Regions from separate parts of the Pseudomonas sp. 5Ae-yellow genome, predicted to be linked through region 3. Evidence: predicted binding sites of a transcription regulator. Region 3 holds the regulator's gene; each other region holds the start of a gene.
What was found. The regulator sigma-54, encoded in region 3, starts transcription at its own class of promoters, with help from an activator protein. The targets are predictions, from matches to a motif close to ANTGGCATNNANNTTGCTNT.
Positions count from the first base shown of each region.

Region 1: the regulator sigma-54 is predicted to act here: its motif matches at 4,973-4,992, upstream of fliD (flagellar filament capping protein FliD).
Region 2: the regulator sigma-54 is predicted to act here: its motif matches at 6,951-6,970, upstream of H4J77_RS03585 (ammonium transporter).

Region 1 is NZ_JACGWE010000016.1:28,447-39,035, forward strand. It holds gene H4J77_RS11480 (PAS domain-containing sensor histidine kinase) at 1-411, opposite strand, end outside; gene H4J77_RS11485 (sigma-54 dependent transcriptional regulator) at 519-1,988, opposite strand; gene H4J77_RS11490 (flagellar protein FliT) at 2,148-2,444, opposite strand; gene fliS (flagellar export chaperone FliS) at 2,456-2,839, opposite strand; gene fliS (flagellar export chaperone FliS) at 3,073-3,441, opposite strand; gene fliD (flagellar filament capping protein FliD) at 3,445-4,911, opposite strand; gene H4J77_RS11510 (flagellar protein FlaG) at 5,016-5,420, opposite strand; gene H4J77_RS11515 (flagellin) at 5,493-6,914, opposite strand; gene H4J77_RS11520 (alpha/beta fold hydrolase) at 7,423-8,511, shown strand; gene H4J77_RS11525 (SDR family NAD(P)-dependent oxidoreductase) at 8,555-9,403, opposite strand; gene H4J77_RS11530 (transporter substrate-binding domain-containing protein) at 9,637-10,589, shown strand, end outside.
Region 2 is NZ_JACGWE010000003.1:125,686-136,274, forward strand. It holds gene H4J77_RS03560 (microcin C ABC transporter permease YejB) at 1-368, shown strand, start outside; gene H4J77_RS03565 (ABC transporter permease) at 380-1,402, shown strand; gene H4J77_RS03570 (ABC transporter ATP-binding protein) at 1,404-3,035, shown strand; gene fabI (enoyl-ACP reductase FabI) at 3,053-3,847, shown strand; gene H4J77_RS03580 (IS1182 family transposase) at 4,052-5,395, opposite strand; gene H4J77_RS03585 (ammonium transporter) at 5,510-6,718, opposite strand; gene H4J77_RS03590 (EAL domain-containing protein) at 7,114-8,277, shown strand; gene H4J77_RS20155 (sensor histidine kinase) at 8,296-9,609, opposite strand; gene H4J77_RS03600 (response regulator transcription factor) at 9,606-10,271, opposite strand; gene H4J77_RS03605 (PepSY domain-containing protein) at 10,271-10,549, opposite strand; gene H4J77_RS03610 (PepSY domain-containing protein) at 10,578-10,589, opposite strand, start outside.
Region 3 is NZ_JACGWE010000019.1:23,325-33,913, forward strand. It holds gene mlaD (outer membrane lipid asymmetry maintenance protein MlaD) at 1-455, opposite strand, end outside; gene mlaE (lipid asymmetry maintenance ABC transporter permease subunit MlaE) at 475-1,245, opposite strand; gene H4J77_RS12545 (ATP-binding cassette domain-containing protein) at 1,254-2,069, opposite strand; gene H4J77_RS12550 (KpsF/GutQ family sugar-phosphate isomerase) at 2,283-3,254, shown strand; gene H4J77_RS12555 (HAD family hydrolase) at 3,251-3,784, shown strand; gene lptC (LPS export ABC transporter periplasmic protein LptC) at 3,781-4,359, shown strand; gene lptA (lipopolysaccharide transport periplasmic protein LptA) at 4,346-4,912, shown strand; gene lptB (LPS export ABC transporter ATP-binding protein) at 4,909-5,634, shown strand; gene H4J77_RS12575 (RNA polymerase factor sigma-54) at 5,728-7,236, shown strand; gene hpf (ribosome hibernation-promoting factor, HPF/YfiA family) at 7,315-7,623, shown strand; gene ptsN (PTS IIA-like nitrogen regulatory protein PtsN) at 7,645-8,100, shown strand; gene rapZ (RNase adapter RapZ) at 8,106-8,960, shown strand; gene H4J77_RS12595 (HPr family phosphocarrier protein) at 8,962-9,234, shown strand; gene pmbA (metalloprotease PmbA) at 9,473-10,589, opposite strand, start outside.

The sequences.
Region 1 (10,589 bases), on a different contig from region 3:
CACCTCGTGGTAATCATCATCACGCGGCGCGAAGCGATCGCGAATAAGGTCTCGCCACAGCTGGCCTTCCAGTGGTTCACCTAACAGCTCACGCGCGGCAGGATTTGCCTCGCGCACCACACCTCGCCCGTCGAGAACCACCACGCCGCCGGGCAGCAAATCCAGTACATTTTGCAGGCGTCCGGCCAAGCGGGCTTTTTCCGACAACTCATGCGTGCGCTGCTTCTCGGCATCGGCGAGCTGACGCTTGAGCATGGAAACCTGCTGTTCCAGCAATGCATGCGACTGCGCCAGCTGCTCAGAGACTTCACTAAAACGCGCGTACGCACCTGCCAGCGGCTGAGCGTCACTCTCTGCGTCAGCCTGCTTTGCGTCCTGCGAAATGGGTTTTGCGGATACGGCCATCGGGATTCCCCTGGGTACTGAAACCTGTCGTCAGGGGAGACAAAGCAAAGCCCGTGCCACTAAATAATATATGATTTAAAACAAGAGCTTATCAATAAAAAAAGAAAGTCGCGTCAGTCTTCTGACACGTCAGCGCCACGATTGAGACCGTACTTACGCATCTTCTCAACCAGGGTCGTGCGACGGATTTTTAGCCGCTCCGCAGCGCGCGCGACCACACCGTTGGACTCATCAAGCGCCTGCTGAATCAGCGTCTGCTCAAGACCCGCGAGATAGTCTTTCAGATCCAGCCCCTCTGGCGGCAGGAAGGCAGGACTATCGAGCCCGACCAAGCCACTGAAAGCATCATTGCGCTCGTCATCCTCTTCTCGAAGTTGACGCAGGTCGTCCTGGTCATCTTCTACATAGCGGAACTTGCGTGGTAGCTCGCCCACACCGATAACACCATGCGGATGCATGATAGCCATACGCTCCACCAGGTTTGCCAGTTCACGCACGTTACCCGGCCACTCGTGCTGACACAGCGACATGATGGCAGAGGTACTGAAACGAATTGAGCCACGTTTTTCCTGCTCGAGCCTGGTAATCAGCTCGTTCAGCAACAGCGGCAAATCTTCAATGCGCTCGCGCATGGCGGGCATATCGATAGGAAATACGTTGAGACGATAGAACAGGTCTTCACGGAAGCTGCCTTGCTCTATCATCTGCTCCAGGTTCTTATGCGTTGCCGCAATCACTCGCACATCCGCAGTCTGGATCTTGTTGCTACCAACGCGCTCAAAGGTGCGCTCCTGCAGCACGCGAAGCAGTTTGACCTGCATCGGCAGCGGCATATCGCCTATTTCATCGAGAAACAACGTGCCGCCCTGAGCCAGCTCGAAACGCCCCGCCCGACTAGTAATAGCGCCAGTGAAAGCGCCCTTTTCATGACCAAACAGCTCGCTTTCCAGCAACTCGGCAGGAATCGCACCGCAATTCACCGGCACAAAGGGAGCGTCCTTACGGCGCGAGTGGTAATGCAGGTTGCGCGCGACCACCTCTTTACCGGTGCCCGATTCTCCCAGAATGAGCACTGTCGCTTCCGTATCGGCAACCTGCTGCATCATCTGGCGGACGGAATGAATCGAGCGGCTGGTACCTACCAAACTGCGGAACAGGTTGGGCTCTCGCTGGCGCTGACGATTAGCGTTCTCTTCAAAAACCTCGCGGTACACCTGGGCACGATGCAAGGCATCAAGCAGATGGTTATAACTGAGCGGAGGTTCCAGCACGGCCAGCAGGCGTTGCTTGAGGTGATCAGGCCATTTGCTCGATTGCTCTGGGTCAATCAGGATCACCGGCAGGTTTTCGTCCCACTTATCGAGCTGTCCCAGCAGCGCAGGCAAGCCATGCTCATGCTCGCAGCGACCGAGAATGACACACTTGACCGCGCCCGCAGATTCAACCTGAGCACCCGCATCGGCAAGCCAGCTCTGCGAGTCACTGATAATAGCGTCCTCGCCCAAAAAGCCGAGAATAACAGCCAAGTCATGGCGGTTTTGCGGGGAGTCGTCGATCGACAAGATATGACTGTTGAGCAGCATAGGCAGGGGGGCTTTCCTGTGGGCGCACTAGGTAGGACACGGCATAATGATAGCACCGAGCCACACTCTATTATATTGGGCTTAAATGTAGTCAGAAATGACGCAACAGTCAAATAGTTGGCGCAGCAAAGTTGGCTAATTATTTGCAGTCAGAGTCCTTCAGTCAAACATCTGGTATACCTTGGCACCCTGACGGCTTTTCTGTAACCCCTGCAACTCCTCCGCCAGCTTGCCTTGCACTGCCTGGCACAAGGCAACGACCTCACGGTAAGTACCGCTCAGATGCTCCAGTACGTCAGCAATTTGCTGATCGTCACGCTGCGGGTCCTGCATAGCTTGCTGGACCTGCAGACGGCAAAGCCGATCCAGCTCGCCTACTTGCTGCCAGTCGCCGGCCTGCACAGCAGAGATCAAGGATTCGTGCGTGTTTTGGATTTGTTCAACGGCATTAGCCATCGGAGTGCTCCTCAAGATTGGCGAATGCCGTCCCAGCCGGATTTAACTTCACGCAGCAGTTCGGTCACCTCATCCAGTAATGCCACTTCGTTACGCAAATTAGCCTGGCTTAAACGCTGCTGCATGAAAGCATAGAGGCTATCGAGATTACCAGCAACCTCACCGCCCTGCTTGTGGTCCAGCGATTCACGCAGGCCACCAATTATCGCGATAGCCTTACCAATCTGCTCACCTTTCAACGCCACGTTGCTATGCTGCATGGCACCCTTGGCCTGAGCTACACGTTGCAAACCACCATCCATCAGCATCTGGATCAAACGATGCGGATCAGCTTCACTGATCTGCGCGTTAACGTTGACGGTTTGGTACTGCTTCATCGCGGCATAAGCATTCATGGGGCATATCCTGAAGATAGATGGCACATGATGTTTATATCGGCAGCGCGGGGGAAACTTGAGGCGAATTTGCTAAAAAGAACAACATATATAACAGCCTAGCGAAGATAGCCGTCCCATCGCAAGCGCGGCCTACTTGCGCATGCAGATGCAGAAGCAGAAGCAGAAGCAGAAGCAGTGCATACCCAAATAAGCAGCTTAAACGTGGAAGTTCTGTATTAAAGAGCGATCAATCAAGCAGGTTCAATGGCATCCCAAGCTTCTTTGATCTCATTTAACAACTGCTGAACCTCATCGAGCGAGCGCGGCGTGTCATCCAAGGCGACACCAGCTAGCTTACGGGTCATATAATCGTAAAGTGCATCAAGATTTTCGGCGATCTCGCCGCCCATATCTTTATCCAACGACGCCTGAAGTGCCCCGATGATGCTGATGGTGCTGCTCACCGCCACACCGCGTCGTTCAGGGTTACCGGTTGCCTGCGCGTGACGGGCTAATTTGAGGCGCTCAATAGCGCCGTCCAGCAGCAGTTGCACGGCGCGATACTGGGATACTTCTTGCGAAATATTAACCTGCTTGTAGGTGTCGATTGGGCTAGCCATTGCTTAATCCTTTTTCACGAAGCCGGGGAGACTGTCGAGTTGAGCGTCAAGAAACCCACCTGTACTACTCAGTTGGGAGATTAGCGTATCCATAGCATTAAACTGTGCGAACAAGCGTGCTTCCAGTTTACCCAAGCGGAGAGTTAGGGCTTCGCGCTGCTCGTCCACCCCACCGCGCCCTGACAGTGTGTTCTGCAACGCTTTGGTACGATTTTCCAACAAACCACCAGTTTCCGTATATGGCTTAACCTTGCTTTCCAGACGCGCCATCAATCCTTCATCGCCAGTGAAAAAAGCATTTACCTGTTCAAAATTACTTTCCAGTGCCTCATCCAGCTTGGTGTCATCCACTGCCAGCTTACCGTCACGCTGAGTAGTAATACCTAGCTCGGACAAAACACGAATACCATCACCACTCGCCGGAGAGCCCAACTCGCCACGCATGCTGCTCATAAATGAGCGCACAGAAGAATCACCCACCAAAGCTGCCACTAAAGGTTCAGAATTATCACCGCCAACAGCTGTGACGTTGGTTAGAGCATTTACGCTGCCAAGCATCTTGTTGTATGCATCGACGAAATCAGTGATCGATTTGCGAACACCAACCTTATCCTCAGCCACACCTACGTTAATGCTTTCAGCATTCGCCAGCGACTCAGCCGATTGCGCGCTTTTGAGTGTCAAAGTCACGCCTTCGATGGCGTTTTCAACGGTATTGCTGGCGCTGCTGAGATTCAAACCATCAATGGCGAAATTGGCATCTCGAGAATAGCTAATGACGCGCGCGGCTCGCGGATCGTTTGCATCTGCAGAGGTTGGCTCAAAATTAGCATCAACACCAGATGGCGGAGTAAATGCCAGCTTACCAAGCTCGCCCGCAGCATCTGCCGATACAGCCACGCTGATATCATTACCAGTACCCGACTTGCTAGAGCTCAATACCAGCCGTGCACCACCCTCACCGCTTGGATCATTAACAATAGTCGCGCTCAGACCGCTCTCTTTGCCGGCCTTGTTAATTGCATCGCGGATATTAGCCAAACTGTTACCGCCCTCAGGCACATCAATGTCCAGCGACTCATCGCCAACACTGATGGTAAGGGTGCCAGTACCCAGTGCATCGGTAGCGTTATCAAACCCTGCCAAAGCTACCTTACCGGTCTGCGCTAGGTTAAATACCTGCACATTATAATTGCCAGCAACAGCTTTGGAGCTGGCCGAGATACTGACGTTATCCGTCGCACTGGAGGTGGCGCTGCGCTTTTCAAAGAGTGCAGGATCGTTAAGCTTTTCAAGGGCGGCCTGGAAAGTAGATAGCGCACTGCGGAATTGTCCGAGTGCCGACACTTTGGTGGTGGTGGCTTTCTCGAGCCGATCCAGCTGCGCCGTTTTGGGAGCCGCATCTGCGTTGACCAGAGCGCCAACTAAACTATTGATATCTAAACCAGAGCCGATACCGGTAATTGCCATGACTTTACCCTCTGCGACCGATTATTGACGGTTCGCTTGCCGAACGTACGTTTCCGGAAAGAAAGCAAATCCCATGCCACCAACCGGCATAGCCAAGCAGTTAGTCAGGCCTTGGCTTCAAACAATAAACTGCGGATTTCAGAAAGATTTTCCGACAATCGCAATGCCTCTTCCGAGGGAAGCTGGCGAATCACATCACCACTGGCTGCCTCGGTTACATTAACCACCACTCGGCCACTGTCTTCATCAAGATTGAAATTGATGTCTCGGCGTACCGACTGGATAAAATCCTGGAGATCAGTCACTGCTGTCTGCAGTTGATCGCGTTCTACTTCCGGGCTTTGCTCTACCGCTTCAGGGGTTTGTGTCTCTACCGGTTGCGGCGCTGATGCTGATTGTGCAGCGTCCATCTGCCTTATTGCTTGGCCCTTGCCGGCGCCCGCTTCCACCGCCGCAGCGCTTGGCGCAGAGCGGGTTACTTCAAACGGTTTAATTACACCCATATCCATGGCGCGTACCTCACAAAGGAGAAAGCGGAGAGAGGGCGCGCCCTCTCTACGCAATATTACCTCAGTTTACCCTTAGCCCAACAGGCTGAGGACCGCCTGTGGCAACTGGTTGGCCTGAGCCAGCATCGCAGTACCAGCCTGCTGCATGATCTGGTTTTTGGCCAGGTTGGCAGACTCAGCAGCGTAGTCGGTATCCATGATGCGAGCGCGTGCTGCTGAAGCGTTCTCACCAATGTTTTGCAGATTGCTGATGGTCGAATCAAAACGATTCTGTACCGCACCGAGGTCAGCTCGCTGGCTGTCGATACTAGCCAAAGCCGCATCAATAATGGAGAGTGCGTCTTGAGCACCGTCCTGAGACCTAATGTCGATAGTGTTAACCGAGGCCAAAGTTGACGTAGTGCCTGCCGAAGTAATGGCCGCAGTAGTACCAGTCCCACCAGTCACAGTGAAAGCATCGCTCGAACTGAACTTAAGCTCAGAGTTAACAACCACTCCGCCCACGTCCACAACATCGCTAGCGCCAACAGTGCCCCCGGTTGCATTAGCAATAGTCAACGTACCAGAGGCAGTACCTTCAGCACGAATACCTTCTACGCCTTCAGCTGAAACAGTGAGCTTATTGGTAGTGCTATCAAACGTTGCAGAATAGCCATCTTTGCCGATAGCAGCTGCAAGCTCCTTCGCACTGCCATTGTATTTGCTGAGATCATACTCTGTATCCCCAACAAACAACGTACCTGTGTCAGCTGCAGTAAAGTTCGCTAATTCTACAGAGACCTTAGTAGATACTTCGACACCCGTCCCCAAAGCGTTAAGTGTAGCTGCTGCATCCTTTGCGTTTTGTGTTGAGACGTCAGTTCCAACAGAGGTGCCGAGGTTGCCGCTCAATACCATGTCGGTTGCACCAGTAGCAACGCCATACGCCGTACCGGCAGCAGCCGCTGCACCGAACACACCACCAGCACCAGATTTCACGTTCTCACCAAGTTTGCCGCTTGATGCATCTGACAAGCTTACTGAGATAGTCTCATTTGCGTTAGAACCCACTTGGAAGCTCTTACTTCCAAAAGTCCCGTCCAGCAGCTTCTGAGTACCGAATGAAGTCGTATCAGCGATTCGAGTTAGCTCGCTTTGCAATGAAGAAACTTCTTTCTGCAGTGAATCACGGTCTACATCGCTGTTGCTACCGTTGGCAGCCTGAAGAGACAGATCACGCATGCGCTGGAGGATATTTGTAGACTCTTGCAAAGCACCTTCAGCGGTCTGCGCGATAGAGATACCATCGTTTGCGTTTTTTACCGCAACACCCAGACCGTTGATCTGACTGGTCAGACGGTTGGATATCTGCAGGCCAGCAGCATCATCTTTGGCGCTGTTGATGCGCGAACCGGAAGACAGACGCTCCAGAGAAGTAGACAGGTTGCTGGAAGACGAGCTCAGGTTACGCTGAGCGTTCAGGGAAGCGATGTTGCTGTTGACTGTAAGAGCCATGATAAATACCTCGACCTAGTGTTGTTTGCCTGAGCTTGCGACTCGCGGGCCGGCTTTGCCCAGGCACCCATTGAGTTCGCATTCGATTACTTTATCGGCATCCCTGTCAGGACCTTTAGGGTTTTTGCTGAATTATTTTTGCTGTGCTTTGCAAGCGCTCAGCTAACCCAGAACACCCTAAACGCACCTGACATGGTTTTGACGCCAATCAGATGCTCCGCCGATGACTATTTATCGACGGGGTGAGGAATAACTTTAGGGCGAGTGTTGCACGGGCCTGATTTCGGCTGGGCATGGTCCTCCCGTAGATCGTACCCATGCTCCAGCGCGGGAACGCGCACGGTCTGAGTAACGCTGGTTGCAGCAGGGACGCTGAGCGTCCTGGACTGCATTCCCACGCGGAGCGCGGGAACGACCGGAATCCCGCGGCAGCGTGCTCTACTACATGATCGTTCCCATGCTCGGCGTGGGAACGCACGCATTCTGGGCGACTCGGGTAGCAGGAGGGATGCTAAGCGCCCCGCGCTGCATTCCCACGCCGAGCATGGCAGCGATCAGTTCAGCGATTCCCGCTCAGCGCACCGCCCTACATTACATCTGCATGAAGATTGCCCCAGCGGTACAGCCATGCAACACCCCTGTAACCTCCGTGGGGTTAGCTGGTGTCATTTCCAGACCCGTGTGCCAAGGCGCACGCCAACAGACTGACGCCGAGGTACCCATGTACGCTGAAAAAGCCGTTATTCGCGTGCACCGAGATTTAAAGGTGCACACCTGGTTCTACCCCAATCCCACCGCCGAATCGACCATCATCCTAGTCAATGGCTCACTGGCGACAAGTGCGTCCTTCGGGCAGACCTTGCGCTATCTGAGGCCACTATTCAACGTTGTACTCTTTGATCAACCTTACAGTGGGCATTCACGGGCACACAACAGCAACCACCTGCTAATCGGCAAAGAAGATGAGGCGCTGATCCTGCTGGATCTGATTGAACATTTCTGTGTTGACCAAGTGCTGTCCTTCTCTTGGGGCGGGGTCGCTACCATGCTGGCACTGGCCCAGCGCCCTGATCGCATCAAGCGCGCGACAATCACCTCTTTCTCGCCCATCATCAACCCGGCGATGCATGACTATCTATCACGCGGCAAAACCTATCTTGCTGCCTGTGATCGTCAGCAGATCGGCAATCTGATCAATGAAACCATTGGCGAGCACCTGCCACCGCTGTTCAAACGCTGCAACTTCCGACATGTCAGCAGTCTGGATGAGCATGAGTACGCGCAGATGTTGCTGCATATTCGCCAGGTGCTGGAGCTGGACAGTAGTCAGTACATGAGTTGCGTGAGCAATATTGATATTCCGCTGCTGTTTATCAATGGAACCTGGGACAAGTACACCAGCGTGGATGATGCGCTGCACTTTGCTGATCTGGCGCCCCGCGCGACCTTCGTGCGTATCGCGCATACCGGGCACTTTCTGGACTTGGAGCACAAGACAGCCTGGCAGGACACCAGAGCGGCAATCGAAGAATTTGTGTTTGGCGAGGCCCAGCAGACAATACACCAGCCACATCACCGGCTGGCGATGGTTGGCTGAACAGCCTGCACTCAAAAAAAAGAGCTGCAGGCTGTCGCGGCGATCAGGGATTCATTGAGTCGAACACGGTGGTTTCAGCATCCGCCGCTTGGGCACGCAGGCCGATCAGCTGCTTGATCTTGCGGTGCGGGAATACGTAGAACTGGTCAGCTTCTACCGCCTTGAGGGTTTGCTCGGCGATGTCCGGCGCTTGAATCTTGCCCTTTTGCACTGCGGCTTTGGTCATTTCGGTGCGTTTGAGCATCATCTCGCTGGGCGTGATGGTATCTGCCATATCCGCAGGCCGGTTGCGCTGCGAATCGGAGATGCCGGTGGGGAAGAAGGCCGGGCAGAGGCAGGTTACGCCGACTTTGGCACCGATGTCTTGCAGGTCCAGCGCCAGGGTTTCTGACAAAGCAACGACCGAGTGCTTGGTGACGTTGTAAATCGACATGCTCGGGCCATTCAACCAGCCAGCTGCGGAGGCGGTATTGATAATGTGACCTTCGCCCTGCTCGATAAACATTGGGGTGAAGACTTTAACGCCCCAGACCACGCCATACAGATTGACGCCCATTACCCATTCCCAGTCCGCAACGGTATTTTCCCAAGCCGGACCACCGACGCTTACGCCAGCGTTGTTAAAGATCAAATGCGCGGCGCCAAATTCGCTTTTGCACAGATCGGCAAAGGCCTGCACTTGCTCCAGCTTGGATACGTCCAGCCGCATGGTCGCGGCTGGCGTGCCCGGGTACGCGGCTTCGACCACGCGCAGGGTTTCCTGCATGCCTGCTTCATCTACATCACCCAGCACCAGCTTCATGCCGCGTGCTGCGCAACACAGCGCAAATTCACGACCCAACCCACTGCCGCCGCCGGTAATAGCCGCTACTTTGCCCTGTAGATTTTGCATGCCCTACTCCTCTGAATCTGCGCCCTGCTTATTCGGACGTCGATGAATTATAAATAAGGTGAATAGCATGCCTCGTTCACATTAACCATACCAGCGCTATGGGCCGGATTGATCTAGCCCAAGCAGTCCGATTTATAAAGCTCGTTATATTCTGAGATGAGGCCCGGCAAAACACCCTCACCTCCGCTGGTTATGTCCTATAGTTGGCATAACGAGGTCGCTGGAAAATAATCATGCCGGGACGCCTGTTGTTAGCGCTCATCTTCACCCTCCCCTTGGCCGCTCAAAGTGAGCCATTGATGCTGAATACGGACATTTTCCCACCCTATCAGGTGCAAGAGGGTGATCGCTTGACGGGGAGTTCTATAACGGCCTTGGCCTGTATCTTCGATGCCATGGATAAGGAGTACGAGATCAGAGTGCTGCCTTGGCAACGCGCCGTGCATGAAGTTAGTCAGGGTAAGGCCGAAGGATTTTTCTCATCTACCAGGATGAACAACGCCAGCAACTTCGCCACCCTGTCAGCTCCACTGGCGCTGGAAAAGTGGTATTGGTACAGCAACAACACAGAGCGGCCTCCGGCCTTCGGCGCCTCCAGCAGCCTGCGCATCGGCGGAGTGCGCGGCAGCAATCAGGTAGATTGGCTGATACAGCATGGCTATAACGTAGATCCGCTGGTGACAAATACCGCGCAACTGCTCTATCTGCTCGAGCGCGGTCGCATCGACGCCTTTCTGGCTGACCAGCAGACGCTGCGTATTGAGATGACGCAACAACCCTTGGATCTGCGCCCGAGCCATGCGCACTTCCAGCAATACACCACCTTGGGCGTCTATTTCTCCAATTCGCTGTTGAGCCGTGAACCTGCCTTTATGACTCAGTTTAACCGACAGGTTTTCCAGTGCATCCCCGAAATTGCCGTACTACAAGCGGATGAGCGCGCTCGCCTAGCACACTTATACGAAACACTATTCGACAATTGGCGCCGCGAGCCTCTGCTGGTGCAGGCGGTGTTACAGGAGAATAAAACCCGCGGCGATATGGCCTTGAGCCGGATACATGCGCTGGACCAGCAATGGCTACAAGAGCAGCAACAAACAGAGCAACCGCTGATAGACAGCGTACGCAACAATTCCCTGTCACTTTGGCTGAAGCAACAGCAGGCGAGCTACAAGGGTTTGATAAG
Region 2 (10,589 bases), on a different contig from region 3:
TGCTGACCAAAAACTGCTTCCTGGATGAGATCGGCAAACAATATGTGACTACTGCGCGAGCCAAGGGGCTATCCGAAAGCCGCGTGCTCTACGGCCATGTGTTTCGTAACTCCATGCTGCTGATTATCGCCGGCTTTCCATCAGCGTTGATCAGCATCTTTTTTACCGGCTCGCTGCTGATCGAGGTTATTTTCTCTCTGGACGGGCTCGGCTTGCTGGGCTTCGAAGCCGCGATCAATCGAGACTATCCGGTGATGTTCGGCACCCTCTTTATCTTTACGCTGCTGGGTCTGGTGGTAAAGCTGATCGGCGACATTACCTACACCCTGGTTGATCCACGGATCGACTTCGACAGCCGGGAGGGTTGAACATGAGCCTGATCAAGCTGTCACCGCTTAATCAACGCCGCTTTGCCCGTTTTCGCGCCAACAAGCGCGGCTGGTGGTCGCTGCACCTGTTCATGCTGTTATTTGTACTCAGCCTGGGCGCAGAACTGATCGCCAACGACAAACCACTGGCCGTTGGTTTTCAGGGCGAGCTGTTCTTCCCGGTATTTAAACGCTACCCAGAGACGGACTTCGGTGGTGAGTTCCCCATCGAGGCCGACTACCGCAGCCCCTACATTCAGCAACTGATTGAAGGCGATGGCGACGGCTGGATGCTCTGGCCACCCATCCCCTATCACTATGGCACCATCAATTACGATCTGGATGTGCCGGCGCCCGCGCCACCTTCGGCGGACAATTGGCTGGGAACCGATGATCAGGCCCGCGATGTCATGTCACGAGTGATTTACGGCTTCCGCATCTCAGTACTGTTTGCTCTTACGCTCACCATCTTCAGTTCCATAATTGGCGTGATCGCGGGGGCGATTCAGGGCTTTTACGGTGGACGCGTGGATCTGATCGGGCAACGCTTTATCGAGGTCTGGTCCGGCCTCCCCGTCCTTTACCTACTGATCATTCTGGCCAGCTTCGTGCAACCGAACTTCTGGTGGCTGCTGGGCATCATGCTACTGTTTTCCTGGATGTCGCTGGTCGACGTAGTACGCGCCGAGTTCTTGCGCGGTCGCAACCTCGAGTATGTCAGGGCAGCCCGTGCGCTGGGGGCAAGCAACGGGGTGATCATGTTCCGACATATTCTGCCCAACGCCATGGTCGCCACCCTGACCTTCTTCCCGTTTATCCTTACCGGCGGCGTCATCACCCTGACCTCTCTGGACTTTCTTGGCTTCGGTCTGCCGCCGGGCTCACCTTCGCTGGGCGAACTGATTGCCCAGGGCAAGGACAACCTCCAGGCTCCCTGGCTAGGCATTACGGCTTTCGTTGTGTTGTCTCTCATGCTGAGCTTACTGGTGTTTATCGGCGAGGCGCTGCGCGATGCCTTCGACCCAAGGAAATGAGATGACCAATACGCCCCTGATCAGCATCCGCAACCTGAGCGTGGCCTTTAATCAAGGCGACAGTCAGGTGACGGCAGTCCACGACGTCAGCTTTGATATTCAGCCGGGCCAGACCCTGGCATTAGTCGGCGAGAGCGGCTCCGGCAAGTCTGTCACGGCGCACTCGATCCTGCGCCTGCTGCCCTACCCTGTCGCCCATCATCCTTGCGGTGAGATCTATTACGACGGCGAGGACCTGCTAAAGGCAAGCGAGAAAAAACTGCGCAAGGTGCGTGGTAATCGCATCTCCATGATTTTTCAGGAGCCCATGAGTTCGCTTAATCCGCTACACACGGTCGAGCGACAAATCAACGAGGTGTTGGCCCTGCACAAGGGGCTGAACAAGAAGGATGCCCGCGCTCGCACGTTGGAGCTGCTGACGCTGGTCGGCATTCCCGATCCCGAAAAGCGTCTTGCCTCCTACCCCCACGAGCTATCGGGCGGACAACGCCAGCGAGTGATGATTGCCATGGCGCTGGCCAACGAGCCAGAGCTGTTGATCGCCGATGAGCCCACTACCGCACTGGATGTAACAGTGCAGCTGAAGATCCTGGATTTACTCAAAGAGCTGCAGCAAAAGCTTGGTATGGCGCTACTGCTGATCAGCCATGATCTCAACCTGGTACGCAAGATTGCCCATCGCGTATGTGTCATGTATCAGGGTCGCGTCGTCGAAGAGAATGATTGCACCACTCTTTTTAGTGACCCGCGCCATGAGTATACCCAGCAATTGCTGGCGGCGGACCCCAGCGGCGAGCCGGTGCCGGTGGACGCAGGCGCTAAAGAAATCTTGCGCGTCGAGCATCTCAAGGTATGGTTTCCTATTAAAAAGGGAGTACTCAAGCGTACCGTTGATCACGTCAAGGCGGTGACCGACATCAGCTTCAGCCTGCCGCAGGGCCAGACCCTCGGCATCGTTGGTGAGAGCGGTTCGGGCAAGACAACGCTGGGCATGGCACTACTGCGGTTGATCGATAGCGAAGGCCTTATTGAATGTAATGGCAATCGGCTGGACAATCTCAGTCAGAATGATGTGCGGCCACTAAGACGCGAGTTTCAGGTGGTTTTTCAAGACCCCTTTGGCAGTCTGAGCCCGCGTATGTCGATTAGCCAGATCATTAGCGAAGGACTGGAGATTCATCGTATAGGCACGGCTGCCGAGCGTGAGCAGATGGTGATTCAGGCGTTGCAGGAAGTCGGTCTCAACCCCGATACCCGGCACCGCTACCCGCACGAGTTTTCCGGTGGCCAACGCCAGCGGGTATCCATCGCGCGGGCACTGGTACTCAAACCCAAGCTGATTCTGCTCGATGAGCCGACATCCGCATTGGACCGTACCGTGCAGGGACAAGTAGTAGAACTGCTGCGCGATCTGCAGCAGAAGTATAATTTGAGTTATTTGTTTATCAGCCACGATCTGGCGGTAGTAAAGGTCCTCAGTCATCAGCTGATGGTCATTCGTCAGGGACAGGTAGTCGAACAGGGACCGGCAGGCGATATCTTTGCTTCACCGCAGCATGACTATACTCGTCAGTTGCTGGATGCGGCTTTTGCCATACCCAACACCCTTAACAAGGCCACGACGGCCCAGTAACAAAACAGGAAAGCACTATGGGATTTCTCAGCGGAAAGCGCGTACTCATCGTTGGCGTTGCCAGCAAACTCTCCATTGCCTCAGGGATTGCCGCGGCGATGCACCGCGAGGGCGCCGAACTGGCGTTCACCTATCAGAACGAAAAACTGAAGGCACGGGTTGAAGAATTCGCCGCCGGCTGGGGCTCAGGTCCTGAGCTGTGCTTCCCGTGCGATGTTGCCGATGATGCCGAGATCGATCAGGTATTCGTCGAACTGGGCAAGAAGTGGGATGGACTGGACTGCATCGTCCACTCGGTCGGCTTTGCTCCCGGTGATCAGTTGGACGGCAACTTTGCGGAAGTCACTACTCGTGAAGGCTTCCGTATCGCCCACGACATCAGTGCCTACAGCTTTGTCGCACTGGCCAAGGCCGGTCGCGAAATGATGAAAGGCCGCAACGGTAGCCTTTTGACCCTGTCCTATCTTGGCGCCGAGCGCACCATGCCCAACTACAACGTCATGGGTATGGCCAAGGCGAGCCTGGAAGCTGGCGTACGTTATCTGGCCACCAGCCTGGGTCCGGAAGGCACCCGCGTCAACGCAATCTCGGCTGGCCCGATTCGCACTCTGGCGGCCTCTGGCATCAAGAGTTTCCGCAAGATGCTGTCGCACAACGCGGCACAAACCCCGCTGCGCCGCAACGTCACCATCAACGAAGTCGGCAACGTCGGCGCCTTCCTTTGCTCCGACCTGGCATCCGGTATGTCCGGTGAGATCACCTACGTCGACGGTGGCTTCAACATCACCGCGATGGGTAATCTGGAAGAGTAAATCTGCCATAAAAAAACCGGGCTTATGCCCGGTCAGATCGCTGACAAACCCCGTCCATTTTGGACGGGGTTTTGTTTTTTATAGGTTCAGCCAGCCTCGTCCGCGTTATCCATCCGGAACCAGATGAACTCGATATAAGCGAGTGAGCGGGCCACTGGAGGATTTCCACGCCTTACAGCGGCAGGTGTGGGGCAAAAACAGCCCTCATGCCGCCATCAGAGCAATTTTCTTGATGTTCTGTGCGGCCGCCGTGAGCAGACACTGCGCTTGCACCTTGTCTCGGCCACGGTAACGCGCATAGCGATACTGATGCAGCTCCTTGGCATCGGCAAAGCTCCTTTCCACCGTTTCCTTTCTTCGCTTGTACACCGCCTTGCCCCACTCCGTCAGCCGGTGCGCATCCTGGCGTTCTTTGCAGTCTTCCCATGCATGCCGAGTGATCGTTTTCTGACACTTGGCATTGCTGGTACAGCGCGACAGCAGGGGGCAACTGCGACATAGATCCGGATCAGACTGATAATGCCGATAGCCTTCACGGCTGGTCGTGCGGTAGAGCAGAGTCTGGCCTTGCGGACAGATGTAGTGGTCCTTGTCCGCGTCGTATTGATACTCGTGCTTGTAAAGGTACCCCTTGCGGTGACTGGGTCGGCGATAGCCGAATACCGCCTTGATGTGCTGATCCTCCAGCCCCTTGCTGATCGGCGTAACGTGATAGCCGGCATCGAGCCCCACGTGTGTCACCTGGAAACCAAAGCGATCCTTCTGGCGCTGCAGCCGTTGAAGATAAGGCACCGCATCATGAACATTACCCGCCGTGACATGCACATCGGTGATGATATTGGCCTTGCCGTCCACCGTGCGGTGATCCAGATAGAAAAACCCCTGAGGTTTGTTGTCACGGGTCATGTAGCCGCTTTGCGGATCAGTCGTGCTCTGTTTGATTTCCCTCGACTCCGGCTCCCTGGATGGCGAGGGCAAGGGCTTTTTTCCATGTGCGAAGCGATCCTCCTCAATGGCACGATCGAGCTCGTCCATATAAGCCTGACGCTCCGAAACCGCTTTGGCCTTGACCCATTTGCCCTTGTTGGCATTGGCCTTGAGATGGGTGGAGTCGGTATACAGAACATGACCGGAAACCAGCTTGCGTTTGATGGCCTGAAACACAATTTCATCAAAGATCTGCTGGTGAACATCGGACTCATTGAACCGGCGGCGTCGATTCTGGCTCAGGGTGCTGGCGTCGGGCACCTTGTCCGTCAGGCTCAGCCCCAGGAACCAGCGGTAGGCGACATTCACCTGCACTTCGCGGATTAGTTGCCGTTCACTACGCACCCCGAACAAATAACCGAGCAGTAGCAGTTTGAACAGCAGAGTGGGATCCAGTGCGGGCCTGCCGTTATCAGCGCAGTACAGATCCTTGACCAGATCGTGGATAAAAGAAAAGTCGATGTGCTTATCAACTTTACGTAACAGGTGATCTTGTGGCACCAGCTCGTCAATACAGACAAATTCGAGAGCGGACTGAACCGGGGGACGATCGCGCAGCATGAGCAATACCCTGACATTCTGGAGTGCCCATATAAAAACAAAGCCCCGGCTAAAGAGCCAGGGCTTTGTCAGCAGTCTGACCGGGCTTATGCCCGGTTTTTTTATGCTCGAAAATCAATCTTCCGAGATGGCTCCAATCTTGTGAATGGCGAGATCGGCGCCCTGAAACTCGTCTTCCTCGCTTAGACGTATGCCAACGATGGCTTTAATCACGCCATATACCAGCAAGCCACCCGACAGCGCCACTACCACGCCAGCCAGGCTACCGAGCAGCTGTGAGATAAAGCTGACGCCGCCTAAACCACCCAGACTCTGCAGGCCAAAAATACCGGCAGCCAACCCACCCCAAACACCGCACAACCCGTGCAGCGGCCAGACGCCGAGTACATCATCGATTTTCAAACGGTTCTGCGTGAGGATGAAGGTCCAGACGAACAAACCACCAGCAACTACGCCAGTCGCCAGCGCGCCTAGCGGGTGCATCAGGTCAGAACCAGCACATACTGCCACCAGCCCCGCCAGCGGACCGTTATGAATAAAGCCAGGGTCCGCGCGACCAACCAGTAACGCAGCCAGGGTGCCCCCCACCATCGCCATCAACGAGTTGACCGCAACCAGCCCGCTGATACCCTCCAGCGTCTGCGCCGACATCACATTGAAGCCGAACCAGCCAATCGAAAGAATCCAGGCACCGAGCGCCAGGAAGGGTATATTGGATGGCGGCATGGCAACCACATGCCCTGCACGGTAGCGCCCGCGTCGTGCGCCCAGCATCAACACGGCGCCCAGCGCCAGCCAGCCGCCGACGGCATGCACTACCACAGAGCCGGCAAAGTCATGAAATGGCGCACCAAAGCTGACTTCCAGCCACGCCTGAAAACCATAATTGCCGTTCCATACGATACCTTCGAAGAAGGGGTAAATCAGACCCACAATCAACAGCGAGGCGCACAACTGCGGAGCAAACTTGGCGCGCTCGGCAATGCCGCCGGAGATAATAGCCGGGATGGCTGCAGCAAAGGTCATCAGAAAGAAGAACTTGACCAGCGCATAGCCATTATTCTCGGACAAGGTCGCTGCATCAGCAAAGAAATTGGCGCCGTAGGCAATCCAGTAACCAACGAAGAAATATGCCAGGCAAGAAATGGCAAAATCACTGATGATTTTAGATAGCGCGTTGACCTGATTCTTTTGGCGGACAGTACCGACCTCCAGAAAAGCGAAACCCGCGTGCATTGCCAGCACCATGATAGCGCCCATCAGAATAAACAGGGTGTTGGCGCCGTGAACCAGAGTTTCCACAGCGCTGTTCAGGTTTTCCATTCAGACAGCCTCTTTATGAACAGACAGTTCGCACCAATCTTGTGCAATCAAGCCGCTTTGGTTCCATTGTGGTGCCTTACTCCCAATGAAATAAAACTGTCTTGATTTGCATACAAACTGATAGCGGTTAATTTTATTTTTTATTATCAATAAGTTATTTTTAAAATTGCGTAACACAAGCCAGCTAAAAGCACCGAATTAGGGCGCCAAGCAGGTGTGAAATCACCTTTAAAGTGCAAGACACATACCAAAATCCTGCGTTATTGCACCGATGTAGCCCCGGACTATCCAAAACCCGATCAGGTTGATGCCGAACGCAGCCACAATGCGGGCTCAACCAGCCTTGGCTATAATCTTGCATACCGCTACCCGCCCATTCCGACCCGGAGAATAATGTGTTTAATGGTCAGCCTCTGCCTTACTTCCAACCTCTGATCGATACCGCAACAGGCCGTATCGCGGGGTACGAAGCGCTTGCCCGCCTGCGTGACGACGAAGGCAATATCACCAGCGCCGGCCCGCTATTTACCGATCCGGAGGTAAACCCCGCTGATCTGCTGGAATTGGACCGCTGTATACGTCGCATGGCACTCGAGCGTTTCCGCGACAACCCTGACGGCTTTATCAGCTTGAACATATCGCCATCCTGGGTAAGCCAGTTGAAGCCCGGGCAGCCGTTACCCAGCCTGCAGTTGCTGGAGGAAATCGGCTTACCACCCGACCAAGTAGTATTCGAAATTACCGAATTGCAGGGCAGTATTGATCAGCTACGTGATGTGGTTCAGCGTTATCGCCAGGCCGGTATTCGAATTGCAATCGATGACTTTGGCGCCGGTTATTCCATGCTTGACCGTGTTCTGGCACTGGAACCAGACATCCTCAAGCTTGATATCCAGCTGTTTCGCAAAGCCGCCAGCGGCAATGGCAACAGCGGCGACTTCGTCAGAGCTCTGGCATTGATGGCGGAGAAAAGCGGCTGCTGGATTATCGCAGAAGGTGTGGAGACCGAGCAGGAACTGCACTTCGCACTGGAGTGCGGCGCCCGCTATGTACAGGGTTACCTGTTCGGTAGGCCTGAAGAGAACTTTTTGCCGGCTGAAGCGGTAAAGCAAAAGTTTTCAGACATGCGCGATCACTATGTCCTGGACAAGCTGGCCGAGCGGGAGAAGCTTGCCAGCCTACGCAAATCATTGGCCGAACTGTTTGCAGACTTGCGGGTGTGGCTCAGCAAAGGTGGCCAACCCGCTCACCTGCCTGCGCCGGAATCCTACCCATGGCTACTGCGCTGCTTTCTCTGCGATGCGCATGGCACGCAGATTTCACCCAACTATGAATGGAAAGGTGACGCCTGGCATACCGATCCGCGCTACCTGGATCACAACTGGTCCTGGCGGCCATACTTTTACCAGATTCTGGCGGAAGGCGGCGAAGACAGCAGGGTCATACTATCCAACCGGTATCGCGATGCCACCACCAATCAGTACTGCCTGACCTCAGGACTATTCATTGATGACAGCCGTCACTTGTTGCTGGTCGACATAGATACGTCTTTTCTTTAACGCCCAGCCGCTGCGCATCTAGGTGCGTAGCGGCAACCATACCTCAACCAGCAGACCACCGAGCGTCGCTTCAGACAACTGCAGACTGCCTGCATAGGCACTCACCAGATCGGTGACAATACCGAGCCCAAGCCCGTGACCAGGCACCTGCCGATCAAGGCGGGTACCACGATTCAAGACCTCTTCACGCTCGCGAGGTGCGATACCCGGCCCATCATCCGCTATCTGCAGATACAAACCCTCAGAGTTCAATTTCCAGCCAACCTGGACCTGCCCCTTTGACCACTTGCAGGCATTGTCGATCAGATTGCCCAACAGCTCCTGCATATCTTCACGGTCGTAGGGCCAACTCAGTTCACCAACCCCATCAACGCTGATATCTATCTCGTTATACAGCGACTTGAAGGTGGCAATCAGGGCGTGCATATCGCGCTCTGCCTGAAAACGCTCTGCACGTTGCTGCTCGGGCGCCAGGCGTGCGCGCTGGAGGGTTCTCTCCAACTGGCTGTGAATGATATCGAGCTGCTCGCGCAGGGGCGTCACGTGCTCGGGCGCCAAGGTGCTGGTCAGATTATCCAGGCGACTCTCGAGCACCGCCAAAGGCGTTTTCAACGCGTGCCCCAAGTCACCAGCACTACTGCGCCCTCGCTCCAGAACCCGTTCTACCTGTCTACCCAAGTGATTGATTTCCACTACCAGCGGATGTAACTCCAGCGGCACAGTTTCACTCAGTTGCATGCGCGCACCCGTGCGCCACTCGGATAACTCAGCCTGCGCTCGACGCAGAGGACGCAAGGCACGCTGCAATAGCCATTGCTGCAACAGCAGAGCCACCACAATCACAGCTGCTCCCAGCCCCCAGAGCCACCAGCGCGCGCGCTGAAAAGTCGCGAGCAGCGGCTGATAATCCAGCGCCACCGTCACCCTCAATTGTTCGCCATGACTACTGTACTGCTGAGACCAAACCAGTAGCTGCTGGCCTTTGGGTCCAGGTACCAGGCCGGTAGACTGAGCGTCGCTGTCGCTGGGTACTGGCAGGCGTTGATCCCAGAGTGAGCGTGAGCGCCAGCGCTCCCGACCCTGAACGATAAAATAGCGACCGGAGTAAACTCGACGGTAATCCGGGTCAACCTTACTCAGGTCAAGATACAGCCCGTCAACACCAGGCGTCATGGCCGCCAGCAGACTATCTGTCTCACTTTGCAATAACGTCAGCAGATAGGCGCGTTGTGCCCGGTCGTACAACCAGACACTGCCCTGACCAAGCAACACTATGCTGAACAGCATGATTAACAAAAGGCCGACGCCAAGACGGCGCCCGATGGAGATCACGGCGCCAGCCCTACCAACACATAGCCCTGGCCACGCCGCGTTTCTATCGCAGCGCGCCCCAGCTTGCTGCGCAAATGATTAATCTGTACTTCAATAACGTTGGAGTCGCGCTCGTCTTCATAATCGTACAGATGCTCGGCCAAGCGTGCTTTGGACAGTACCTGGCCAGCATTGAGCATCATGTAGCGGAGTAGTTTGAACTCGGTGGCAGATAGACCGGTCGACGCCAGACCCGCACCGCTAACCTGCTGCGTTGCTTCATCCAGGGCCAAGCCGCCGACATTGAGCGTTGCGCTCGGCTCGCGACCATGCGCGCGACGCAACAGCGCCTGGATACGCAACAGCAACTCTTCATTATGAAAAGGTTTGGTCAGATAATCGTCAGCACCAGCCTGCAGGCCAGCCACGCGCTCAGTCCAGCGACTGCGTGCAGTCAACATCAATACGGGCGTCGCCTGTCCCGCATTTCGCCAACGTCGCACCACCTCAAGCCCATCCATACCAGGCAAGCCGAGATCAACGATCGCCAGGTCATAGGGTTCCTGCTCCCCCAGAATCAGGGCATCGCGCCCATCCGTGCGCCAGTCCACCGCATAACCGGCACGCTTAAGGGTCAGGGAGTCCGCCAGTGCTACGTTATCTTCGACCAGCAGTATCCGCATCAATCATCCTCTTCTACCTCAAGCAGTTCGCCACTCAGCGCATCATACTCAAGTTCCATTACCACCCGCTCACGGGTGATCACTTCAATTTCATAAACATAGCGGCCATCGTCGGCCTCCAGTTCGGCACTCAGAAAGCGTCCGGGGTAGCGCAGCAGCGCATCATCAATAAACTGCTGGAGCGGAGCTATTCGCCCCTGCTCCACCAGTTCCAGCACCTCGTCCTGACCGATATCGTCAGCCTGAATAGCGGCACTGCACAGCAAAAGGCCCAGCACAAAACGGCTGGACCTTAGCAGCGTATTATTAATTGTCCTG
Region 3 (10,589 bases):
TTACTCACGGTATTGAGCAGGAAGCGCCCGATCAGTTCCTCAAGTACCAAGGCTGACTGGGTGTCATATATCTCGGAACCATCAGCCAACACTTCGTCATCGCCACCGACGGAAATACCAACATACTTCTCACCCAGCAGACCTGCGGTCAGGATAGAAGCAGTGCTGTCTGCCGGCAGGGTGTTCACATCGCTATCGACAGCCATATCAACTCGGGCACTGTAGCGCGTCTTATCGAATTCGATGGCAGTGACCCGCCCAATAGTAACGCCCGACATGGTGACCTTGGCCTTGGCGGTAAGGCCCGCCACGTTATCAAAGTAGGCATGCACGCTATAGGTATTGACGGCACTGCCTGGAGCCAGGCCACTTATCCGGACCGCAAGCACAACCAAGGCCAGCAATCCCACCAGAATAAAAACACCGACGACCAATTCCAGATTACGGGTACGCATTCGCTATTTCCTTGGCTAATCAGAACATCAAAGCAGTAAGAATAAAGTCCAGCCCCAGCACCGACAGAGAGGCGTAAACCACGGTACGTGTGGTCGCACGACTAATGCCTTCTGAGGTGGGTTCGCAGTCATAACCCTGGAATACAGCGATCCAGGTCACCACAAAGGCGAACACAACCGCCTTGACCACACCGTTAAGCACATCATCAAAAAATTCGACCGAATTTTGCATATTCGACCAGTAGGAACCTGAGTAGACGCCCAGCCAGTCAACCGCGACCAAAGCACCACCCCAAATGCCGACGACACAAAAAATCATCGACAACAGCGGCATCGAAATAAAACCAGCCCAAAGCCGCGGCGCAATAACGTACTTCAGCGGATCAACACCAATCATCTCCATACTGGAAAGCTGCTCGGTGGCCTTCATCAAGCCAATCTCGGCCGTTAACGCAGAGCCGGCACGACCGGCAAACAACAATGCGGTTACCACCGGCCCCAGCTCGCGCAGCAGAGTCAGCGCCACCATCTGGCCAACAGCCTGCTCTGATCCATAACCCACCAGGATGTTGTAGCCCTGCAGCGCCAACACCATCCCGATAAATAATCCGGAGACAATAATGATAGCCAATGAGAGCACACCAACGGCATAGAGCTGCTTGAGCAGCAACGTAAAGCTATTGCCAAAACGGGTACGCCCTAGAAGAGCATTGAATAAAAACACACCTGATCGACCCAGCGCGGAAATCGTATCCAGACCGGCACGCCCAAGCAGAGCAATCCGTGACATAACACTCACTACTTCTGCTCCCTGTGCAGCAAGTCTGAAAGATAATCAGGTGCCTGATAGTGGAACGGCACCGGGCCATCAGGCTCACCCTGCATAAACTGCCTGATACGTGGCTTGTCTGAGTTCATCAGCTCTTCAGGCGTGCCATGTCCTAACACCTGGCCATCGCCAACCACATATAAATAGTCGGCGATGCTCGCGGTCTCGGCCAAATCATGCGATACAACAATGCTGGTCAAACCCATCGCATCGTTGAGCAGGCGAATCAAGCGCACCAGCACGCCCATAGAAATAGGGTCTTGGCCGACAAAGGGCTCGTCGTACATCATCAATTGCGGATCGAGTGCAATAGCACGGGCCAAAGCCACGCGGCGCTTCATACCACCAGACAGCTCATCCGGCATCAGCTCCCGCGCACCGCGCAAACCGACCGCCTGCAATTTGAGTAAAACCAGATCGCGAATCATGTCTTCAGACAGCTGGGTATGCACACGCAGCGGAAAGGCAACATTCTCAAAAACACTCAGATCGGTAAAAAGAGCACCACTCTGGAACAGCATGCCCATGTGCTGACGCGCAGCAAAAAGCTGCTCACGCCCCAGTTCTGGAATATTCTCACCATTGACGAGAATGGCGCCGCTGTCCGGCCGCAATTGCGCGCCGATCAACCGCAGAAGGGTCGTTTTACCGCAGCCGGACGGCCCCATGATGCCGGTCACTTTGCCGCGCGGTATACGAATATCCACACCATCGAATATCAACCGCGAACCGCGCCGGAAGGTAATCTGCTGCAAATCAACAATGTAATCCGAAGAATCGGTCATATCTGGATGTGCTCTTCCCGATCGCGCCCAGGCCTCGGGCAAGTTAAGCCGCGTAATATATCATTTACGTCAGTGCATCCCAAGGCGGGAAACACTCCGTAACCCATAATTAAGTACCCACCCTGCAACCAAAGCCTTGAAAACCTGCAGACGGGTGAGTTCATCCGCACAAACCGCTATACTTCCCCGCTCAGCGACAACAGATAAAGCACAATGCCTCATTTTGACTACATAGCCTCCGCCCGGCGCACCATCAGCATGGAGCGCGACGCCGTCGACACCCTGCTGCAGCGGCTCGACGCACACTTTATTAAAGCTTGCGACACTCTGCTCGCCTGCACTGGCCGCATCGTTGTGACCGGCATGGGCAAGTCTGGTCATATCGGCTGCAAACTGGCAGCCACTCTGGCCAGCACCGGCACGCCTGCTTTTTTTGTCCACCCAGGCGAAGCCAGCCATGGCGATATGGGCATGATCACACCGCAGGACGTGGTCATTGCACTGTCCAACTCGGGCAATACAGCCGAAGTCGTCACCCTGCTGCCACTCATCAAGCGCATGGGCGTCCCCCTGATCAGCATTACCGGCAACCCGGAATCCACGATGGCGCTGGCCGCCGTTGCCAACCTGGATACCGCCGTAGCGCAGGAAGCCTGCCCACTTAACCTCGCCCCCACGTCCAGCACCACCACGGCACTGGTGATGGGCGACGCACTGGCGATCGCACTGCTGGAGGCGCGCGGGTTCAGCGCAGAAGACTTCGCGTTTTCACATCCAGGCGGCAGCCTGGGTCGCCGCCTGCTGCTGCTGGCCGATGACATCATGCATAGTGGTGACAGCATGCCTTTGGTCACGCCTAGCACCTCGCTGCGTGACGCACTACTTGAGATGACGCGCAAAGGTCTTGGCCTGACCGGCATTATCGACGAGCAACAACACCTGGTGGGCATCTTTACTGATGGCGATTTGCGTCGCACACTGGATCACAGCGTCGATTTCCATACTATGACGATTGCCGACGTCATGACCGCAAACGGTAAAACTGCGCGTAGTGGTATGCTCGCGGCCGAAGTGCTCAAAATCATGGAAGATGCGAAAATAAACGGCCTTTTTGTCGTGGATGACAACGGCAAACCCGTTGGTGCCCTCAACATGCATGACTTGCTGCGCGCAGGAGTGGTATGAACCAAACCCCAAAACAGCTGAACGAGCGAGCACGTTCCATTCGCCTGGCAATATTTGATGTTGACGGCGTACTGACTGACGGTCGCCTTTACTTCATGCCAGACGGTACCGAGTTCAAGTCATTCAATACCCTGGACGGGCACGGCATAAAGATGCTCATTGCGTCCGGGGTTGAAGCAGCGATCATCAGCGGGCGCAAGTCGCCACTAGTTGAGCGGCGCGCAGCGGCACTGGGTATAAAGCATCTAATCCAGGGCCGCGAAGACAAGCTCACCGCGCTCAGCGAGCTGCGCGAAATCGTACCCGTAGAAATGCACGAGATTGCCTTTTTGGGCGACGATCTGCCCGACCTGCCAGTGATTCGCCAGGTCGGCTTGGGCATGGCGGTTGCCAGCGCTGACGGCTTTGTTCGCAAGCATGCGCATGGCATCACAACGGCCACTGGCGGCGCGGGTGCTGCACGCGAATTCTGCGAACTTATCATGCAGGCACAAGGCACACTGGAAGATGCCCAGGCGGCTTACCTGTGAAACTGAACGTGCCACGTTACCTGCTGACCGGGCTACTGGTCGCAATCGGGGTGATACTTGCCCTGAGCATGGGGTACTGGAATATCCGCCCAGCCAGCTTTACGCCAGCCACGGACAGCAGCTCGACCCGACCAGACTTCTATATCGATAACGCGCGCATTCAGGCTCTGAGCAAAGAAGGCAAAACGGCCTACGAACTGACCAGTACGCACGCAGTACATCAGGTAGAAGATGGCAGCACGCATTTAGAGCAACCCAAGCTGGTATTCTATCGTGGCGAAGACCCTAAGCCCTGGCTGCTTGAAGCAGACGAAGGCCTGGTCACAGAAAACGGCGACCGCGTTGACCTGAAAGCTAACGTACTATTGCAACAACAACTGACCAATCAGCCAACCAGACGCCTGAGCACCTCCGCCCTGACCCTGTTTCCAGCACGCGATTATGCCGAAACCGATCAGGACGTTAAAATCGAAGCAGCCCGCAGCGTAACAACCGCCACGGGCATGCAGTTATTTCTCAATGACGGCCGCTTGAAGCTGCTGTCCACCGTACGAGGCCAACATGAGGTGCGCTAAATCCCTCTTCGTCATGACGCTGATGCTCTATCCAGCAGCTTCAGCAATCGCGTTGCCCAGCGACAGTAGCCAGCCTATACGCATCCAGGCCAATGCTGCGACCCTGGACGACAAGCGTAATACGGCGGTTTATACCGGCAACGTCATCATTACTCAGGGCAGCATGCGCTTGGCTGGCAGCCGGGTGACCCTGACCACTGACGCTAGTGGCCAACTGAACAAAATGGTCACGCAGGGCGGTCCTGCCACCTACCAGCAGACACCCGAAGCCAACAAGCCACCGGTCAAGGCACGCGCCCAAACGATCGAGTACTACGCCGCAGATGAACGCGTCGTGCTAATCGACAACGCCTTCCTGGAGCAGTCCGGCAATACCTTCCAGGGTGACTATGTCAGCTACGACATACCGGCACAGGTTGTCGATGCAGGGCGCAGCGGCAGCACTGGCAGCGGCGCCAGCAGCAACGGCAGTGGCCGCATTGAAATTACCATTCAGCCGCGTAGTCGCGGCAATGGTGCCACTGGCGGTGAAAGCGAGCCCACTGCGCCATGAGTACATTAACAGCCAGTCACTTGGCCAAGACATACAAAGCACGTAACGTTGTCAAAGACGTCTCCGTCTCGATCAGTAGCGGAGAAGTCGTTGGCCTGCTGGGGCCCAACGGGGCTGGCAAAACGACCTGCTTCTATATGATCGTAGGCCTGGTCAAATCGGATCAGGGCGAAGTACGAATCGACGACAAAGCTATCACCGCGCTGCCCATGCACGGACGCGCGCGCGAAGGTATCGGCTATTTGCCACAGGAAGCCTCGATCTTTCGCAAGCTGACAGTGGCCGATAACATCATGGCCATTCTGGAGACCCGCAAGGATCTGAATGCCGAGGGACGCAAGGGAAAACTCGAATCGCTGTTGCGTGAGTTTCATATTCAGCACCTACGCGACAACCTCGGCATGAGCCTGTCCGGGGGCGAAAGACGGCGCGCCGAAATTGCTCGTGCACTCGCCACAGATCCCAGCTTCATACTTCTTGATGAGCCCTTCGCCGGCGTGGACCCCATCTCGGTCAACGACATAAAGCAGATCATTCAACATCTCAAGGACAAGGGCATCGGCGTACTTATCACCGATCACAACGTGCGCGAAACCCTGGATATCTGTGACAAGGCCTATATCGTTAGCGAAGGCACCATCATTGCTGAAGGCGACGCGGCTGCCGTCATGGCAGACCAGAAGGTGCGTGAAGTCTATCTGGGACACGCGTTTCGGCTATAAAACGGTAAAAGTTTCAGGCATGCTACAGAACGATATGAGCCAGAGCGGCCTCGATAACAGTTTGACCAAGCGCATAAGGTAGTTCGCCAAAAAATGAAACCCTCGCTCGTCCTCAAGATGGGGCAGCAGCTGACGATGACGCCGCAGCTGCAGCAAGCCATCCGACTGCTACAGCTATCCAGCCTCGACCTCCAGCAGGAGGTGCAGGAAGCACTGGAGGCCAACCCCATGCTGGAGATGGCCGACGACGGCGATGACGACTACAGCGCCGCCGGCTCTGCGGGCAGCGATGGCGACAGCGACGGCGACCCATCTGCCGTCACCCTGCCCGAACCCGTATCCATGGATGCCATTGACCAGCATAGCCAGCCAGAACAGGACGGCAACTGGAATGAGCAAATCCCCAATGAATTACCAGTAGATACCCAGTGGGAAGATGTCTACCAGACATCTGCCAGCTCGCTACCCAGTCAAAATGAAGAAGACTGGGACTACACCTCGCGCACTGGCACAGGTGAAACCCTGCAAAGTCACCTGGAGTGGCAGCTCAACCTGATCCCGATGTCGGAAACCGACTACGAGATTGCGGCCGCGCTGATCGACGGCATCAATGCCGATGGCTACCTGGAAGAATCCCTCGACGACATACTCGCCTCACTGCCTCCCGAGATGGAAGTAGAGATGGATGAGATCGAAATGGTGCTGCACCGCATCCAGCAGTTTGAGCCCGTCGGTATTGGCGCCAGGGACTTGCGCGAATGCCTGCTGTTACAAATTCGCCAGCTTCCCGCTGACACGCCGCTACTGGAGCAGGCGACGCGCGTTGTACGCGATCACCTTGAACTGCTCGGCAGCCGGGATTTCAGCCAACTGATGCGGCGCAGCAAGCTCAAAGAAGACCAGTTGCGCGATGCTATTGCACTAATCCAGACACTCAACCCACGCCCCGGCGGCGAAATTGCATCCGGCGAACCCGAATACGTTATTCCCGACGTCATAGTCCGTAAGGACAACAATCGCTGGCTGGTCGAGCTGAACCAGGAATCAGTGCCTAAAGTCAGGGTCAACGGCCAGTACGCGTCGATGGTACGTCGCGCCGACTCCAGTGACGACAACACCTATCTGCGCAATAACTTGCAGGAGGCACGCTGGTTCATCAAGAGCCTGCAAAGCCGCAACGAAACCCTGATGAAGGTTGCTACGCAGATCGTTGAGCACCAACGCGGTTTCCTGGAGCAAGGCGAAGAAGCCATGAAGCCACTGGTACTGCACGATATTGCCGAAGCGGTCGGCATGCACGAATCGACCATCTCGCGCGTCACCACGCAGAAATTCATGCATACCCCGCGCGGCATCTTCGAACTCAAATACTTTTTCTCCAGCCATGTGGGCACCAGCGAGGGCGGCGAATTCTCCTCGACCGCCATCCGCGCACTGATCAAAAAACTGGTTGCAGCAGAAAACCCAAAGAAACCATTGAGCGATAGCAAGATCGCTGGTTTACTGGAAGAACAAGGGATCGAAGTGGCCCGCCGGACAATCGCTAAATATCGCGAGTCGCTCAACATAGCCCCATCGAGCGAACGCAAGAGACTGGTTTAAGCAGTCAAGGAATATGCAGTGGCACCACCGGGTGACATCTGGTCACCCAGCAACATCAAGCCAATCAGGAGAAGCCGTATGCAACTGAACATTAGCGGTCATCAACTCGATATCACTGACGCACTGCGCGATCACGTCACTGAAAAAATGTCCCGCCTGGAGCGGCACTTTGACAAGATTACCAACGTACAGGTAACCCTTGAGGTCGAAAAACTCCGTCAAAAAGCTGAAGCCACCCTGCACGTAGCAGGCGGCGAAGTTGTCGCCCTGGCTGAAAGTACTGACATGTACGTGGCGATTGATCAGCTAACCGACAAACTCGACAGGCAACTGATCAAGCATAAAGAAAAATACATCGATCGCCTGCAAGGCGCCAATGACCGTTAACGCGAACCTAACCGCATAACCATGCAAATAGACCATATCTTGACCCCTGACCGCACCTTTTCGGGCGTTCAGGGGGGATCCAAGAAACGTGTGCTGGAGCTAATTGGCAAACTGGTTGCCCAGCACACAAACCTTGATCCAGACGCTATTTATGAAAGCCTGATAGCCCGCGAAAAGCTTGGCTCCACTGGCTTTGGTAATGGCATAGCCATCCCTCACTGCCGCCTGGGCGATTGCCATAAAGCGATCGGCGCCCTGCTGCAGCTGGACGGTAAAATCGATTTCGATGCGCTGGACGGCCAGCCTGTGGACCTTATCTTTGTGCTTTTGGTGCCACAGGAAGCGACCGACCAGCATCTACAGATTCTGAAAATGCTGGCGAGCAAACTGGATCAGGCAGACTTGCGAGAAGCGCTGCGTAAAGCGCCCGATGCACAAAGCCTGTACGACATTATGACCGCCGGAGATGGGAGCTGAAGCCAATGCGCCTGGTCGTCGTGAGTGGCCGTTCGGGGTCAGGCAAAAGTACCGCACTACACCTGCTGGAAGACAACGGTTTCTACTGCATTGACAACCTGCCTGCGGGATTACTGCCGGAACTGGCCAAACAGGCTAGCGAAGCAGACCTGAATCTACCGGCGATTGCCATCAGCATCGACGCTCGCAACCTGGCCAGCGACCTGCAACGCTTCCCCGAGTTGCTCAAGCAGGTACGCGATGCTGGCGTACAATGTGACGTGCTCTTCCTTGCCGCAGGCGATGACGTACTGATCAAGCGTTTTTCAGAAACCCGTCGCAAGCATCCGCTTACTGATAGCCAGCGCTCGCTAGCCGAGGCTATTGCTCAAGAACTGCGCATACTGGAGCCGATCATTGATCTGGCGACCCTCAAGATCGATACCAGCCACTTAAATCTTTATCAGCTGCGCGACCAGATAAAACAACGTTTACTCGGCAGCCAAGGCAGCACTCCCTCGGTACTCATTCAGTCATTTGGCTTCAAACGCGGTGTGCCCGCCGACGCTGATCTGATTTTCGACGTCCGCTGCCTGCCCAACCCCTATTGGCGCCCGGAGTTGCGCTCTTACTCCGGATTGGACGAGCCGGTACGCGAGTATCTGAGCAGCCAGCCGGACGTAGAAGAGATGTATCAGGATATCCGTCAGTTTCTCAATAAATGGCTGCCGCGTTATGCCGCCGGTGAGCGCAGCTATATGACCATCGCCGTCGGCTGCACTGGTGGACACCACCGATCAGTCTATCTCGCCGAACGACTGGTCAATGAGCTTCGCGCCAGTACGCCCAATTTACTGATTCGCCATCGCGACCTTCATTGAAATGCCAACTACCCGCGTAAAAATCATCAACAAACTGGGCTTGCACGCCCGCGCAGCAGCCAAGTTCGTTGGCGTTGCCAATCGCTATGGCTGCGTTGTGCAGGTTGGCGAGAATGAGACACTGCAGGTTGATGGCAAAAGCATCATGCAGGTCATGATGCTGGCGGCGAGCAAAGACAGTGAAATCTGTATTAGTTGCGAGGGTGATCAGGCCGACGAGGCGCTGAACGAGCTAGTCGCCCTGATTAACGACTATTTTGGTGAAGGGGAGTAGCTGCTGGAAGCTGGAAGCTGGAAGCGCCAAGCTTCAAGCCGCAAGCTAGAAGCTAGAAGCTAGAAGCTAGAAGCTAGAAGCTAGAAGCTAGAAGCTAGAAGCTAGAAGCTAGAAGCTAATCAGTGTTTTTCCTGAATTATCGCCGTCAATACACATCCTGAAAAAAGCTCACAGTAAAGGTACTCGCGATCTGCTTCCAGCTTCCCGCTTAGGGCTTCCAGCTGCAAAACTCTTGTCTCTATGCGCCCCCTACCGTCATACCATCAACCAACCAGCTCCCCGTCAGGTAATTACCGCGTCGCTCCAGATCACTGCCGACGCAGCGTAGATTGGCATACATATCTTTCAGGTTACCGGCGATGGTCACTTCGTTGACGGCATGCTGTATCTCACCGTTCTCGACCCAAAAGCCACCTGCGCCGCGGGAATAGTCACCGGTCACGCCGTTGACGCCCTGCCCCATCAGCTCCGTCACCAACAACCCGGTGCCCATTTCCTTGAGCAGGGAATCAAGGTCACCAGCATTACTGGTGACCTGCAGGTTGTGTACACCACCAGCATTAGCGGTGCTCGGCATGCTTAGCTTGCGGCCGGAATAAGTAGAGAGTATCCAGCTACTCAAGCGTCCCTGGTCAATAAAGGCCTGTTCACGGGTCGCCAAGCCGTCACCATCAAAAGCCGAACTTCCCATTGCGCGCAGCTCATAAGGCCGTTCACACATCGTCATCCACTCAGGAAAGACCGGTTGACCGAGCGCATCCAGCAAAAAAGTAGACTGCCGGTAAACCGCACCACCCGATATAGCCCCCAGCAGGTGCCCGACCAGACCTACAGCCTGGTCAGCGGCAAACAACACGGGCACCTTAGCGGTTTTAATCGGCTTGGGGTTCAGGCGCGACAATGTTCTCTGCGCCGCCTTGCGGCCAATCTCCTGCTCGCTCGGCAAACGATCGGCGATCCGATCAACGGCATACCAATAGTCACGCTGCATACCCTGCTCCGACCCTACGATCAGCACCGCTGCCGCACTATGACGCGAGCCCATAGAGCTACCGATGAAGCCATGGCTGTTGCCATACACCCGGCAGCCTTGCTGCGTGCTCACCTGCGCGCTATCGGTGGTCAGGCGCGAATCGACTTCGAGCGCCGCAGCCTCCAGCGCCAGTGCCTTATCGATAGCGGCCTCGGCACTGATATTCCAGGGATGAAAGAGGTCCAGATCTGGCACCTGCTGTGCCATCAAGTCAGCATCTGCCAAACCGGCACAGGGATCTTCCGAAGCGTGGCGCGCAATAACCAGTGCCGTTTCTACTGCTTTGCGGATGGCTTCATCAGAGGTGTCAGAGGTGCTTACC